Regions from separate parts of the Mesorhizobium sp. B2-3-10 genome, predicted to be linked through region 3. Evidence: predicted binding sites of a transcription regulator. Region 3 holds the regulator's gene; each other region holds the start of a gene.
What was found. The regulator LexA, encoded in region 3, represses DNA repair genes until DNA is damaged. The targets are predictions, from matches to a motif close to TGTTCNNNNTGTGTTCNG.
Positions count from the first base shown of each region.

Region 1: a site for LexA is predicted at 3,072-3,089, ahead of FJ943_RS00530 (DNA recombination protein RmuC). Genes of this name have one in related genera too.
Region 2: a site for LexA is predicted at 2,120-2,137, ahead of FJ943_RS14305 (DUF3072 domain-containing protein). Genes of this name have one in related genera too.

Region 1 covers NZ_VFVT01000001.1:100,589-105,387, forward strand. The annotation lists gene FJ943_RS00505 (transporter) at 1-218, shown strand, start outside; gene truA (tRNA pseudouridine(38-40) synthase TruA) at 251-1,003, opposite strand; gene FJ943_RS00515 (N-acetyltransferase) at 1,027-1,533, opposite strand; gene fmt (methionyl-tRNA formyltransferase) at 1,530-2,483, opposite strand; gene def (peptide deformylase) at 2,488-3,018, opposite strand; gene FJ943_RS00530 (DNA recombination protein RmuC) at 3,122-4,378, shown strand; gene FJ943_RS00535 (GFA family protein) at 4,382-4,786, opposite strand.
Region 2 covers NZ_VFVT01000004.1:334,635-339,433, forward strand. The annotation lists partial or broken gene FJ943_RS14290 (Atu4866 domain-containing protein) at 604-796, shown strand; gene FJ943_RS29970 (SDR family oxidoreductase) at 966-1,415, opposite strand; gene FJ943_RS29975 (hypothetical protein) at 1,374-2,018, shown strand; gene FJ943_RS14305 (DUF3072 domain-containing protein) at 2,171-2,380, shown strand; gene FJ943_RS14310 (YidB family protein) at 2,537-3,010, shown strand; gene FJ943_RS14315 (DUF4112 domain-containing protein) at 3,017-3,466, shown strand; gene FJ943_RS14320 (EF-hand domain-containing protein) at 3,843-4,352, shown strand; gene FJ943_RS14325 (hypothetical protein) at 4,592-4,799, shown strand, end outside.
Region 3 covers NZ_VFVT01000014.1:39,175-43,973, forward strand. The annotation lists gene gltX (glutamate--tRNA ligase) at 1-27, opposite strand, end outside; gene FJ943_RS28820 (ComEC/Rec2 family competence protein) at 131-2,584, shown strand; gene lexA (transcriptional repressor LexA) at 2,578-3,321, opposite strand; gene FJ943_RS28830 (GntR family transcriptional regulator) at 3,732-4,505, opposite strand; gene FJ943_RS28835 (ABC transporter substrate-binding protein) at 4,655-4,799, shown strand, end outside.

The sequences.
Region 1 (4,799 bases), on a different contig from region 3:
CGAGCCTTGTATCGCTGCTGTTATTTTCCCTGTCGATGGTGCTGACCTGGCGTATGACCAACGCGACGATCGGCAGGGGCGCTGCCTTCGGCACCGCCGTTTTCGTCGGCATGTTCGTCGCTTCGCTGCTGGTGCTGTTCGGACTGCAGATGCTGCTTGGCATCTCCGGGCCGGACGATGTCGGGGCCCAGAGCCTTTCCGGGCTTTATCCTGGATAGAAACCAGGATTCTACCCGGGAGAACCAGGGTTCTACCCGGGATAATCGACGCCGATGAGAAAAAGCCCGTCGGGCGGCGCTACCTGCCCGCAGGCGGCGCGGTTTCGCGCCTCGAGCGCCGCCTTGAGGTCGCCCGATGTCCAGCCGCCGTCGCCGACCCGCTTCAGCGAGCCGACCATCGAGCGCACCTGGTTGTGCAGGAAGGATCGTGCCGATGCCCTCACCTCGATCAGATCATCGCCCGCCCGGCTCACATCGAGCCGCTCCAATGTCCTGATCGGGCTGTTGGCCTGGCACTGCGTCGAGCGGAAGGTGGTGAAGTCGTGCCGGCCGAGCAGGAGCTTCGCCGCCTCGTGCATGGCGGCGGCATCGAGCCGCTTCGGTACCCACCACACCTTACCCTTCTCCAGCGCCGAGGGCGCCCGCCGGTTGAGGATGCGGTAGAGATAGTGCCGGCCGATGGCGGAGAAACGGGCATCGAAATCGTCCGGGACGATCGTGGCCTTCAGGATGACTATGCGCGCGCCGGCCGCCTGCAGGTGTGCATTGACGGCATCGCGCACCTTGTCGTCGGGCCACGCCCTGGCAAGGTCGACATGCGCCACCTGCGCGGTCGCGTGCACGCCGGCATCGGTGCGGCCGGCGGCGCGCAGCCGGACCGCCTCGCCGCAGAATTTCTCGATCGCCTGCTCGATCGCCTGCTGCACCGAAGGCTGGTCGGCCTGATGCTGCCAGCCGGCAAACAGGCTGCCGTCATATTCGATATCGAGGCGAAAACGCGGCATGCCGGTCGGCTATACGCCCCCGCCTAGGCGGCGAGAGCGGTGAAGGCGGAGGCGTAGACCAGCCTGCCGGATTCGGGAGCTTCGCCCCAGGCCAGCGCCTGCAGCGCCTCGCCCTGGTATTCGCTTTCGAACTTTTCTGCGCGGGCGTGGCTATAGCCGAAACGGCCGTAATAGGCCGGATCGCCCAGCACGACGGCCAGTGTCTCGCCGGCGTCCTTGAGCCGAATATGGGCCTCGCGGATCAACGCGCCGCCGATGCCGCTGCCATGGAAGGAAGGCTCCACCGCCAGCGGCGCAAGCGCCACGGCGGCAAAACTCTTGCCGCCGCTCTGAACGAACAGCCGTGAGAACAGGATATGGCCGACGGCCTGGCCGTCCTCTTCCGCCACCAGTTCGACGACGGCGTCACCGCCGGTCACCAACGCGTCGACCAGTCCGGCCTCCGTTTGCTGGCCGAAAGCGTGTTCCTCGACGAGGCGGATGGCCTCGCGGTCCCGCGGCGTCGCCGCGCGTATCGACATCATGCTCATGAGAATTTCAGTCCTTTTTCGATCTTGGCTCCGCGCAGGAATTCCGACGCGGCGGCGGGCTTTCCGCCCGCACGTTGAACTTCGACCAGCCTGACCGCGCCTTTTCCGCAGGCGACTGTCAGCCGGTCATCGAGAATTCCTCCCGACTCGCCCAAATCTTCCGAAGGCGACACGCCTTCGGATAGTGTCGAGCGAAGCAGTTTCAGCCGTTCCATACGGCCGCCAATTTGAATCTCGGACCAGGCGCCGGGAAACGGCGACAGGCCACGAATGTGATTGTGAACCTCGGCCGCGGGCCGTGTCCACTCCACGCGCGTCTCGGATTTATCGATTTTCCTGGCGTAAGTCACCCCTTCGGCCGCCTGCGCGGTAAATGCCAGGGTGTTCTGTTCCAGCCGCGCCAACGCTTCCACCATCAGGGCAGCGCCGACACTCATCAACCGATCATGCAGATCGCCGGCTGTCATATCGGGGCCGATGGCGCATTTTTCAACCAGTCCCACCGGGCCGGTATCCAGCCCCGCCTCCATGCGCATCACCATCATGCCGGTCTCGGTATCTCCAGCCATGATGGCGCGCTGGATCGGCGCGGCGCCACGCCAGCGCGGCAAAAGCGATGCGTGGCCGTTGACGCAGCCAAGCCGGGGTGCGTCAAGAATTGCCTTGGGCAACAGCAATCCATAGGCGACGACCACGGCGATATCGCCGCCGAGGTCGGCAAAAGCGGCCTGCTCGGCCTCGCTTTTCAACGATGCCGGCGTTCGCGCCTCGATGCCAAGCCGCCCGGCCTCGCGCTGCACCGGTGACGGCGTCAGTTCCAACCCGCGCCGGCCGGCGGCGCGCGGTGGCTGCGTGTAGACGGCTGAAATCTCGTGGCCAGCCTCGGCGATGGCGCGCAGCGTCGGCACCGAAAACTCCGGCGTGCCCATGAAGATGACGCGAAGGGGCATTGCCCTATCCCACCAGCTTGCCTGGCGCCTTGTCCCTGGCGAGCTTCTTGAACTTCTTCACCACCATGTCGCGCTTCAGCTTCGAGATGTGGTCGATGAACAGCACGCCGTTGAGGTGGTCGATTTCGTGCTGCAGGCAGGTTGCCATCAGCCCCTCGGCCTCGATCTCCTGCAGCTTGCCGTCACGGTCCAGATATTTGACCCTCACCGAAGCCGGGCGCTCGACCTCGGCATAGTAATCAGGGATCGACAGACAGCCTTCCTCGTAGACGGACCGCGCGTCGGCGCTTTCGAGAATTTCCGGGTTGATGAAGACGTGTGGCGCCGGGGTTTCGTCTTCCTTGGCGAGATCGATCACCAGCATGCGCAGAGGCTCGCCGACCTGGATTGCCGCCAACCCGATGCCGGGTGCGTCATACATGGTCGCCAGCATATCGTCGGCCAGTTTGCGCACCGGCGCATCGACGCGCTCCACCGGCTTGGAGACCTGGCGCAGGATGGGATCGGGAAGAATGATAAGCGGCTTGATCGGCATGGCGTTTCACCTAAGACCTCAATAGAAAGGCGTCAACCGGTGCGCCTGCGCCTCGTTCACGTTTTGATCTGTGCCAGACCGCCGAATCGGCTATGCTGTCCACATGAATGATCTGAGCACCATCCTTTCGGAGCCCGTCGCGCGGCTCGGCGCCTCGACAATCACGCTCGGCCACGTCTTGGCCGTCGCCACATTGCTGTTTCTCGGCTTGTTCGTGGCGCTCGTCATCGCGCTGTGGCGCTCGGCCAAGGCGCGCGCGGTCGCCGCGGCGGAAGCCGCCGACCATGCCCGCGACGCCGAGGCGCGGATGGCCGGCATTCTGCAATCCCAGGCCGAGATGCAGGGCCGCATGGGCGCCATCGCCGAAGTGTTCGGCGCCCGCCAAGCCGAATTGACGCAGTCGATCGGCCAGCGACTCGACGCCATGACCGGCCGCATCGGCCAGACCATGACCGAGCAGACCAAGTCCACACATGAGAGCCTGGCGAAACTGCAGGAGCGGCTGGCGGTCATCGACACCGCGCAAGGCAACATCCAGTCGCTGGCCGGCCAGGTCGTGCAGCTGCAGGCGATCCTCTCCAACAAGCAGACGCGCGGCGCCTTCGGCCAGTCGCGCATGGAGGCGATCGTCGCCGACGGCCTGCCGCACGGCGCCTACGAATTCCAGGCGACGCTGTCGAACGGCAGCCGGCCGGACTGCCTGGTGAAAATGCCGAACGGCGCACCGTCGCTTGCCATCGATGCCAAATTTCCCCTGGAAGCGTGGAATGCCATCCGGGCCGCCGATAACGCCGACCTGCAGAGGGTCGCGGCCCAGGCCTTCCGCCGCGATATCGAGGTCCATATCCGCGACATTTCGGAAAAATACCTGCTCCAGGGCGAAACCCAGGACACCGCCTTCATGTTCGTGCCGTCGGAATCGGTGTTCGCCGAAATCCACGAGAATTTCGAAGCGGTTGTCCAGAAGGCGCACCGTGCCCGCGTCATCATCGTCTCGCCTTCGCTCTTGATGCTGTCGATCCAGGTCATCCAGGCGATCCTCAAGGATGCGCGCATGCGCGAGCAGGCGCATCTGATCCAGGGCGAAGTCATCAGGCTGATGGAAGACGTCCAGCGTGTCGACGAGCGGGTGCGCAAATTGCAGGGCCATTTCGGCCAGTCGGCCAAGGACATCGAAGACATACTCGTCTCGACCTCGAAAGTGACCAAGCGTGGCCAGAAGATCGAGGCGCTGGAATTCGGAGAAGGCGAGCCCGACGCCCCGCGCGGCGGCGCCCCTGCCAAGGTGGAGGCCGCACCGCGCGCTGCCGATTCAAAGACCGGGCAGCTGAGATTGAGGGTCGTCGAAGGCGACGACTGAACGCTACTGCTCTTCGACCGTCGTCATACCCTCGAATTCCGGAAGCCAGTGCAGCGCCGACCGATGCCATTTCTGGTGTCTCGGGACCAGGTTCTGGCGCTGCCGCGAGGTCCCGACCCTGATCCCATAGACCTTCGGACCGTCGCCGACCGATGTCGCATAGAGATGCGAGCCGCAGTCGGCACAAAAAGCCTGCGTTCGCTTGGCGCCGCTCGCCACGGTCTTGATGTAGATCTTCGGTTCGCCGCTGGTGATCCGGTAGTGATCCTCCGTCGCAGGAACGGTAACGCGAAATGCCGTACCGGTCAGTTGCTGGCAATCGGTACAATGGCAGACCGAGGTCTTCTCCGGGTCGACCTCCGCCTCGTAGGTGATGGCGCCACAATGGCAGCCGCCGTCGATCTTCATTGTCATTCCTCCA
Region 2 (4,799 bases), on a different contig from region 3:
ACGGCAAGATCACCTGGTACACCGAAAGGTTCAGGGGATGAGCGGTTCTTTCTCGGAGCGTTGCAAAGATGCCCGCCGGGTACCTCTGCAACCTACCTGGCGGGCCTAGGCCGTTACCTGTGGCAAGCCTTCACAACCCGTCGCGGCCCGCTAAGGTGGCCGCCGCCGACTCCGCCAAGAAGTAAGCCTGCGCAATACGCCCCGGGCCCTGTTAGCGTCCGGGTGTTTGCGAGAAGAGGGCAGCTCTTGAGATGTACCCAGCTACCATCCGGAATTTGAAGTCGCGAAGCCGGACGAAGGCCCGGTTGCAAAAGAACGATCGAACCGACATTGTGACCGTGAGTAGGCAGGGAAGACCCTGCTTGAAACAGTCAACGGGCAAGGCACGACCTTTTGTGCCGACAGAAATTCACGTCAGCACATTCGCAGACGGAGATGACACGCTCGGAATCCTGTCTGTCCAAACCACCGCAGGTCTGCTGGAGAACGCGTTAGACAAACAAGCCGCTGAAAGCATTGGAGCCGCCGTCAACGAGATAAGGTCGAAGCTGGGCCCTTACCTTTGTTCGTCACCGCTTGCGACACGCTCGGCGATAGCGAACGCTCCTCCAGAACGGTCGCTATGACGATGCGCGTGGCCGTGGAGAAAGTGCTTACCCAGGGCCGATACGAGGTCCGTGGCAACCACATCGATTATTGGGATGACACCGGCTTCACAGCCGATGGTGAGTTCAGAGATGGAGTCCTCTACCATGCTGGCATCGTGCTCTATCGACGTCGTAAAATTCCGCGTTAGCGGCGTTCACCCGGGCGCGGAGCGTCGGGCCGAGCGCCCTATCCCGAAGGAAGAGTAGAATGCAGCTCGTTATTCTGGCAGATTGGTGCCATAGCAACGATGGAACGCCTCAGGTACGTAGGGCCGCCATTCCGACAGCACTATGCGTCAGTAGGAATTGACCAGGCAGTCAAGCGATCTCCTCAAACTCGAATCCGCCAATGGTCATTCCCCCGTCGACAATCAGCATCTGGCCGAAAACATAGCTTGAGGCGCCTGAGCACAGCCAAACGGCCGCTTCGGCAATTTCGCTCGGCCTACCGCCTCGTTTGGCAGGAATGGCGTTCGTCGTCTGTGCCGCAAAGGATGAATTTTGGGCGCTTGCCGTTACGACCATTGGGGTCTCGGTCCACCCCGGCGCCAAGGCGTTCACTCGAATCCCGTGTGCGGCGTTCTCCATCGCCGCGACCCGCGTCAGCCCATGAACACCATGTTTCGACGCCGCATAGGCACACATCCCGCCTGGGCCAGTCAGTGCCGCAACGGAGGCAGTGTTGCAGATCACACCGCCGCCACCGCGCTTTAGAAGCGGAAGCTCATGCTTCATGCAGAGAAAGACGCTGCGCAGGTTGGTGCGCAAGACTCTGTCGAAATCATCCGTGGGATAGTCTTCGATCCGATGCGCGCCGCCTGTGATCCGGCGAGCTTGATGACGGCAAGCGATTATTACGATGAGATTAGCGCTGCCCGGAAAGGGGTGTGCTGGGTCCTTTACGACAGCGACAATGTTGTCCTTCAGGTAGCGCTGGGTGCTATCGCATTGCGTAGCAAGCGGGCAAATGAGTTTCTCGCCTGGCTGTTGTCCCCCAGCTTTGCAACGCGAACTCGCGTGTCGCTTTTTCATCCCGATGTCATTGCAAAGACGAAGTCTGACGGTCGCTTCATGGCAACCAGAGATGATTTTTTTTCGCCCTCGCCAGTGCGGTATGACGTCGTGCGCGTGATGAACGCCCTTGGGACGAGGAACTTTCCTCGTCTTCAAATCGAACGCGCGGTAACCGCCGTGGCAAAGACGGTTGTCGATGGCGGTTTGCTGGTTTTCGGTCGAAGTGCCGATGAACTCGATGGCAGGTCACAGGCCACGATATTCCAGCGACTCCAAAATGAGTTCATAGCTGTTGCGGATATGGCGGGCGGTTACGAATTGAGGGATTTCGTGTTGAAACTGCAAGCTGACGCTTAATGGGGAAGGCCGTTTCTTGCTTTATCACTCGCGCATGCTGGCCGCCGCCGTGCCTGACACCCCAGCCCAACCTAAGCGAGCCTCAGCCTTGAGAAAACGATTGGAACAAAAAGAGATCAAACGCATTCCCTAGGCTACGACAGGAGATTGCAATGGAAGACTTGCGCGCAAAAACCGATGCAAACGTCGAGAAAGATCCTGACCAATGGGTGAGTGGTGGCGACCCGATGACGCCGTCCCAGGCGTCCTATCTGAAAACCCTGTGTGAGCAGGCTGAGGATCAGGAAAGCTTTGCAGACAACCTCAGCAAGGCAGAGGCGTCTAAGCGCATAGATGCACTGAGGGCAAAGCTGAAACTTTAAGCACCGGCTCGGGCGCTCTATCGTTACTAAACTTGACCTTCCGTCTCGCGCGATGGAGCGGTCGCGATTGCCAAGCCGTTCCTGATATTGCTGGCAATCGCGGGAACTTTTGGCAGGGCGAGACCTTCTCCATGTTCGAAACCACAGGAGGAACGAGTGGCCAATCTAGGAAGACTTGCGATCGCTATGCTGGGGGTTTTGGCTTATCAAAACCGCGACAAGATCGCGGAGGCGATCCGCGGAGCGGGAGAGCGCGATCCCAATAATCCGCAAGGCGGGATACTGGACCAGGTGTCGAAGGGCCTATCCGGCACCGCGCTGGGCGATATTCTTGACCGCTTTAGAAATGCAGGTGCCGGGTCGAAGGTGGACTCCTGGGTTGGCACTGGGCCGAACCAGCCGATCGAGGCGCACGAGGTGGAAACGGCGATTGACGCTCAGACACTGGAAGCACTTTCCCGCCAGACCGGCCTCTCGCGCGAGGAGCTGATTGCAAGGATTACCAGGGATTTGCCCGATGCGGTTAACCAGATGACCCCCGACGGCACCCTCCCAGCAGACCACCGAACAAAAGTCCCAGACCAGCCCAACCTGCTCGACGACGTGCCTTCCCGGCCGATACAAAGCTAATTCCACATGACGGAAGCGGACTGGAGAGGTGCGAAACCGAGGAGATTGGATCGAGCGAGCAATGGCAGCCGGAAAGTAGGGACAAGCGAAACGCCTATTGTGGATCGCCAGACTGCGAGGGCAATCGCCGAGCTCGACCTCTTGGCAGTGCTGCTTGATTCGCGCTGGCGAATCCCGGGAACGCCAATTCGGTTCGGACTGGATGCTCTGGTAGGCCTGGTGCCTGTGCTGGGCGATACAGCAACCGGGTTGATCTCGGCTTACATTGTGCTGCGAGCCCGCAAATGCGGCGCTGGGAAGCTGTTGGTTGCTCGGATGGTGGCCAATGTGCTGTTTGATACCGTCTTGGGAAGCGTGCCCGTCCTCGGATCGATCTTCGATGTTTACTACAAGTCGAACAACCGCAACATCCGCCTGCTTCGTGGCCATCTAAGCCGTCAGGTTGCTGAACGGTAGTTCGCAGGGCATCACCCATGCGGCGTTCGCGACCGGGAAGCGGCCGGTGTTGGCCGGAGACGATGCCGTTGCCGCCAACTTGGAATGTTTCATCCAGCCGCACTCTCGGAACTGGCTGCGGAATCTGCGCCACCTTTGTCGATGTGGGTTCAATGAGTTCGGCAAAATCGGTGAAGACCGATCTTCGTTGCGCCGCTGGCAAATCTGCGCAGCGATCAGGTGATCGGTAAGGTCGATTCCGACAAAGACAGCCAGCGCTTTGCTGAGGTGATCGGAGCTATGCCGCTTTTGCGCCCGATGCCTAGGAACCATGAACCGACCTGCTGGTTTGGACAGCACGCCGGGTGGTCGGCGTGGCAGTTAATGGAGAAACCCAATGACACGAGCATTCACGACTACAGTATTGGCGGCCGCGTTCGCTATGCTCGCCCCGTCCGCCTTTGCGCAATCGGCGGATGTTCCCAAGCCCGCATCACCAGCCCAGGATCGGACGGCGGACGAAGCCGGACAGAACCAGCAAGCAATGCGTCAAATGATGCGCGAGATGATGGATGAGATGCTGCAGGAAAAAACAGCAAGGGATCGAGACCCCGAGGCAGATTGGCGACACAGGGGCCCAAGGCTTCAGGACGACGAGATGAGCGATCGTGATACGGGACGTATGAAGCACGGCCGCAGGGCGGGAGCCGATATGATGCAGGGTGCCAAAATGAGGATCATGTTCGCCATCATGGACACCGACGGTGATGGTACACTGTCGCGGACGGAGGTTCAGGATTTCATTGGGCGAATTTTCAACGCTGTCGACGAGGACGGCGATGAAAGCGTCGACATGCAGGAACTCCAATCCTTTTTCCGTCCCGGAGGAGACCAGGACCGACGTTAGCACCGACAGGTTGTACCTCGGCCTGCTCGACGTCTGAAGCTAGGGCCCACAGGAGATGGCTCGGAGCACGGTATTTGGCTCCCCACCGTCTCATGCTCCGCCGATACTCGGTAGGATCAACGGGGTAAAGACCTGCGCAGAGCTCGCACGAGGCTGGACGGCTGTGCCCGTCGACGACCATAGGCCAAGCATTCCAAAGAAGTGGCTCTAGGCAAGCATTGCGAGGTTTAGGGGCAAACATGCATCTGGTCCAGATTCTGCTACCTCGCGCCGACAACGCAGGAAAGCCCTTCGCCAAGCAAGAGTTTGATCGTGTGAAGGAGGAGCTCGCGCTCCGCTTCGACGGTGTCACCGCGTATTTGCGCGCGCCTGCGGAAGGTGTGTGGAGGCAGGGAGCAGACGAGATCGTCATCTTCGAGGTTATGACTCACGAAGTCGATCTGCCCG
Region 3 (4,799 bases):
AAAACGGGTGATGACCTTGTCGGGCATGGAACTCTCGGAAAACGTCTGAAGCTGGGTGCGCAGCGTGCGGACTTTCGCGCGTTGCGCGTTCATGTAGCATAGGACGTCGAGGGTGCAAGGGGCAGACCCGATGACTGGACGAGGCCGGGGCTCGGATCGGGGCGAGGATGCCGCTATCGGCGTCAGCGAGCGATCCCTGTTTGCGGCGCCTGCGACGATCCCACTGCCATCTCCGCTCGTGGCTGCACCCGAAACCAGGTCGCTGCAGGCAGGTGGGCAGGCGCCGGCGCCGGCTCCTGCCGCGGGCAGGATCGCGCGCGTGCGCCGGCAAGTCGGCCTGGTATCCTTGCCTCGCGTGCGCCATGGCGTGGCCCGGGCGACGGAGCTCGAACTCGACCGGGGCATCGCGTTCCTGCTGGTGCCGGTCTGTCTGGCCGTTGGGGCGATCGCCTATTTCTCGCTGGCATCCGAGCCCGACTTTGCAAAACCCGTCGCGGTCGTGGTGCTGATGGCGGTCTGTGCCTTCGTCTCGCGCTCCTGGTCGAAAACCCATCTGTGTTTCATGGCAGTGCTGTTGTGCGCGCTGGGCCTGCTCGCGGCGAAGGTCGAAACATGGCGAGCCGGAACCCGGATGCTGGGTTCGGAAATCTCCACGCAACTGACCGGCCGCGTGGTCTCGCTCGAAGAGATGGAGAGCGGCCGCATCCGGCTGACCATGGACGTGATTTCGACCGCCCGGCCGAAACTGCGCTATGCACCGGAAAGGGTCCGGCTTTCCGCACGCAAGATACCGCCGGGAATGACCGCCGGCTCGCTCATCACAGGCTACGCCAAACTGTTGCCGCCGACCGGCCCGGTGCGGCCGGACAGCTACGACTTCTCTTTCGACAGCTATTTCGCCGGCATCGGCGGCAGCGGCTTCTTTCTCGGCAATCCGACGGTTGTTTCCGCCGACGACGGTGAGATGCCGCTATCGGCTCGCCTTTTTTCAGGCATCGAAAATGCCCGCGAAGCCATCGCCGACCACATCAGGGGCAGCGTCGGCGGCGCTGAAGGCGAGATCGCGGCGGCGCTGATCGTCGGCGTGCGCGCCGGCATACCCGATGAAATCAATGAAGCGATGCGGCGTACCGGCATCTATCACATCATCTCTATTTCGGGACTGCATATGGCGCTTGTGGCCGGCACCATCATGGGTCTGCTGCGTGGTGCCTTCGCGCTGTTTCCAGACTTTTCCGCGCGCCGGCCGGTGAAGAAATACGCGGCCGCCGCCGCACTGTTCTCGATCGCCGCCTATCTCATCATTTCCGGTGTCGTCGTTGCCGCCGAACGCAGCTTCATCATGCTGGCGGTGATGCTGATTGCCGTCTTCTTCGATCGCGCTGCCCTGACCATGCGCAATCTGGCGATCTCGGCGATCGCCGTCATTCTGGTCTCGCCTCACGAGGTTGTCGGCCCGAGCTTTCAGATGTCGTTCGCCGCGACCGCGGCCCTGGTTGGCGCTTATGCCGGCTGGGCCGATCACCATGCAGGAAAGACGCGGCCACCGCCGCCAAAGCGTTCCCTGGCGGGATTCCTGACGCGAAAATTCCTGCTGGCGACAGGAGGATTGGCCATGACGTCCATTATCGCCGGCAGCGCCACGGCACTGTTTGCCATCTGGCATTTCCAGCGGGTATCGCCGCTCAGCCTGTTCGCCAATCTGGCCGTGATGCCGATCGTGTCGGTCGTGATGTTCCTGGCCGTCGCCAGCGCCCTGCTGATGCCATTCGGACTGGATTGGCCGGCTCTCTACCTTATGGGCAAGGGCCTGACAGCAATGATCGCCGTGTCGGCGTGGATATCGGAGCGCTCTCCGGTCGATGGAGTCGGGCTGATTTCGCAGCAATCCGTGCTGCTGGTCACCGTCGCGCTGGTAATCGCGACGATGGCGACGACATGGCTGCGGCTCGCGGCGCTGCCATTCGCGCTCGCCGGCCTGTTGACTGTGTCGCACACGCGCGCGCCCGATGTGCTGATCTCCGAAGATGCGCGGCTGGTCGCGCTGCCGATCGGCAATGGCGAACTGGCCGTCAACCGGGAACGTCCCAACGAATTCGCAACCGACAACTGGAAGCGCGCCCTGATCTCCGAAAGAATCGTCAAACCGGAAATGTTCGACACGACAGACGGGCAATTCGATGTTGCCAGTCCCACCGACCTGCCGCCGGGATCGCCCTTCTACTGCCGCGAAGGCCTGTGCCTTGCCAGGCACCCTTCCGGCGCGATCATTGCCTATGTCGAAGACCGCAAGACCACCTGGAAAGCCTGCGCTTTCGCCGACCTGATCATCGTCAACGACGCGACCGCCTATGACGCCTGCCACAATCCACTGGTTCTCGTCGTCACCAAACGGCAGCTCGCCCGCAAGGGAAGCGCTGCCGTCTTCTTCAATTCCCAGTCGGCCACGACCCGGGCCGCGATCGCATTCGCCGTTGACGGACCATACCGACCCTGGCACGAACAGCGAAAATTCTCTCGCGAGGCGAGGGGGCTGCCGCCGTACAAAAAAACCGACAAGCCCGATGGCAAGCCGGCTCAGTAGCGCCTGATCAACCCGACCAGCTTGCCTTGTACCTTGACCCTGTCCGGCCCGAAAATGCGTGTTTCGTAGGCTGGATTGGCGGCCTCGAGCGCGATCGAAGCGCCTTTGCGGCGGAACCGCTTCAGCGTCGCTTCCTCTTCGTCGACCAGTGCCACGATAATTTCGCCCGGGCTTGCCGTGTTGGCATTGCGGATAATGACCGTGTCTCCATCGAAGATACCGGCCTCGATCATCGAGTCGCCCTTGACCTCCAGCGCATAGTGCTCGCCGCCCATGATCATGTCCGGCGGCACCGAGATAGAATGCGTCTGATGCTGGATGGCATCGATCGGCACACCGGCGGCGATACGGCCCATGACCGGGATGGACACGGCTGAAACCGCATCGTCGTCGTTGCCGGCCGCGGGCAGGCGCGAAGGCGCAGCGGCCGGCCTGATCTGGCGTCCGGCGCTGCCTTGGCCAAGGCTGCCTTGGATGATGCTTGGCGAGAACTTCTTTGCCGCATTGAGGCCCGGCGCGATCGAGTCCGGCAGCCGCAGCACTTCCAGCGCGCGTGCCCGATTGGGTAGCCGGCGAATGAAGCCGCGCTCCTCCAGCGCCGTGATCAGGCGATGGATCCCCGACTTGGAGGCAAGATCGAGTGCTTCCTTCATCTCGTCGAAGGAAGGCGGTATCCCGCTTTCCTTGAGCCGTTCGTGGATGAACATCAGCAGTTCATGTTGCTTGCGTGTCAGCATGGCGGCCCCCAAGACATTGAACGAAAGGTTGAACCAGAATCGAAAAAACAAACCCAGAACAAACACTATCTGTTCCAGTTGTGTTCTGCAACCGTTTAAAGTTTAATGAATTTGTTAAGGGGTTGGAAGTTTTTTGCCCGCGACGGCGGGCAGCAACCAGCCCTTTCCGCCATCGGCAGGCGCATTGAAATCGTTTTGGTTAATGGCCTGTGGCCCATCCGCCGACGAGGCTTTGGCATCAGTTAGTTGGAAGGCTTCTCCTCGGGGGGACGTATAACTCGCGGAGCCATTATTCGCGGAACGAAACGAAACCAAAATGCCAACGATTGGTAGCTTCGGGCGGCCATGGATCCGGGCGTTCGGCGCACTCCGGCCAGCGCGTTCGAATAGGCGTCGCGGAAGCGCTGAAGTTATCCCGAACCCGCCTTCAAGCTGCCGGCGCGAGCGGCGTATCTGGTGGCGCCGCTGTCTTCGCTGTGGACATAGACGTGCAGTGTGTAGCCGATATGCGCCGTCATCAGCGCCTTGGCCCGCTCGATGTCACGGTCGAGCGCCGCTTCCATGATCGCGGTATGGTGTTCGATCGCAATCGCTTCGCGCAGCGCTTCGATTGCCTCTTCATAGCCATCCTTGAGGCCGGCCGCGGCCCGCAGTGTCGGCGCCAGACCAAGAAAGCGATGATGCCGGCGCAGCTGATCCGAGATCGTCGAGCGGAACCGCAACAGCCAGTCGCATGTGGCGGCGCTCAGCAGCGCCGCATGGAAAGCCTCGTGGTTCTCGTCCCATCTGTCGACGGCCGCGTCCGAGGGATCGTCGACCGCCGTCTTGCAACGCGAGAGCCGGTAGTGGGCGGTGACCACGGCATCCTCCCACTCCCTGCCGCCTTTCTCCATCGATTCGAGGAACAGGGGTATCTCGACCACCATCCTGGCGCGTGCCAGATCCTCCAGCTCGGCCCGCGACACCGGAGCCACGGCAAAACCACGATTGCTGATCGCGGTGACCAGGCGTTCGGCCTCGAGCCGCGACAGGGCTTCGCGCAACGGTGTCCAGCCGACGCCATAGGTGCCGCGCAGCGCACTCAGTTTGAGCGGGGCGCCGGGCATGAGGCGCGTGGTCAGGATGTCGCGCCGCAACAGCTGATAGGCGGCTTCCGTTTTTGTGGAACTCGTTTCATCCCGCATGGTGATCAATCCGTCGTCTGGCGAAAGTATATATGATATTGGGTCGCAGCGACAATTATATATAATGTTTGACACAGACCGGCGGACTCACCATGATCGCCGTAGCCGCCGCGTTTCCAAGCGGCCCTGATCAAATCTGGGAGGAAATGATGTTGAAGTCGAAATCCGCTTGGTTGTCGGGTTTGGCCCTGGCAGGCGCATTGATGGTCAGCGCCGGCAGTGCCGCGGCCGATCAGATCCGTATCGGCATTGCCAATTTCGGCGAGCATCCGCAATTGAACGCCGCCATAGCCG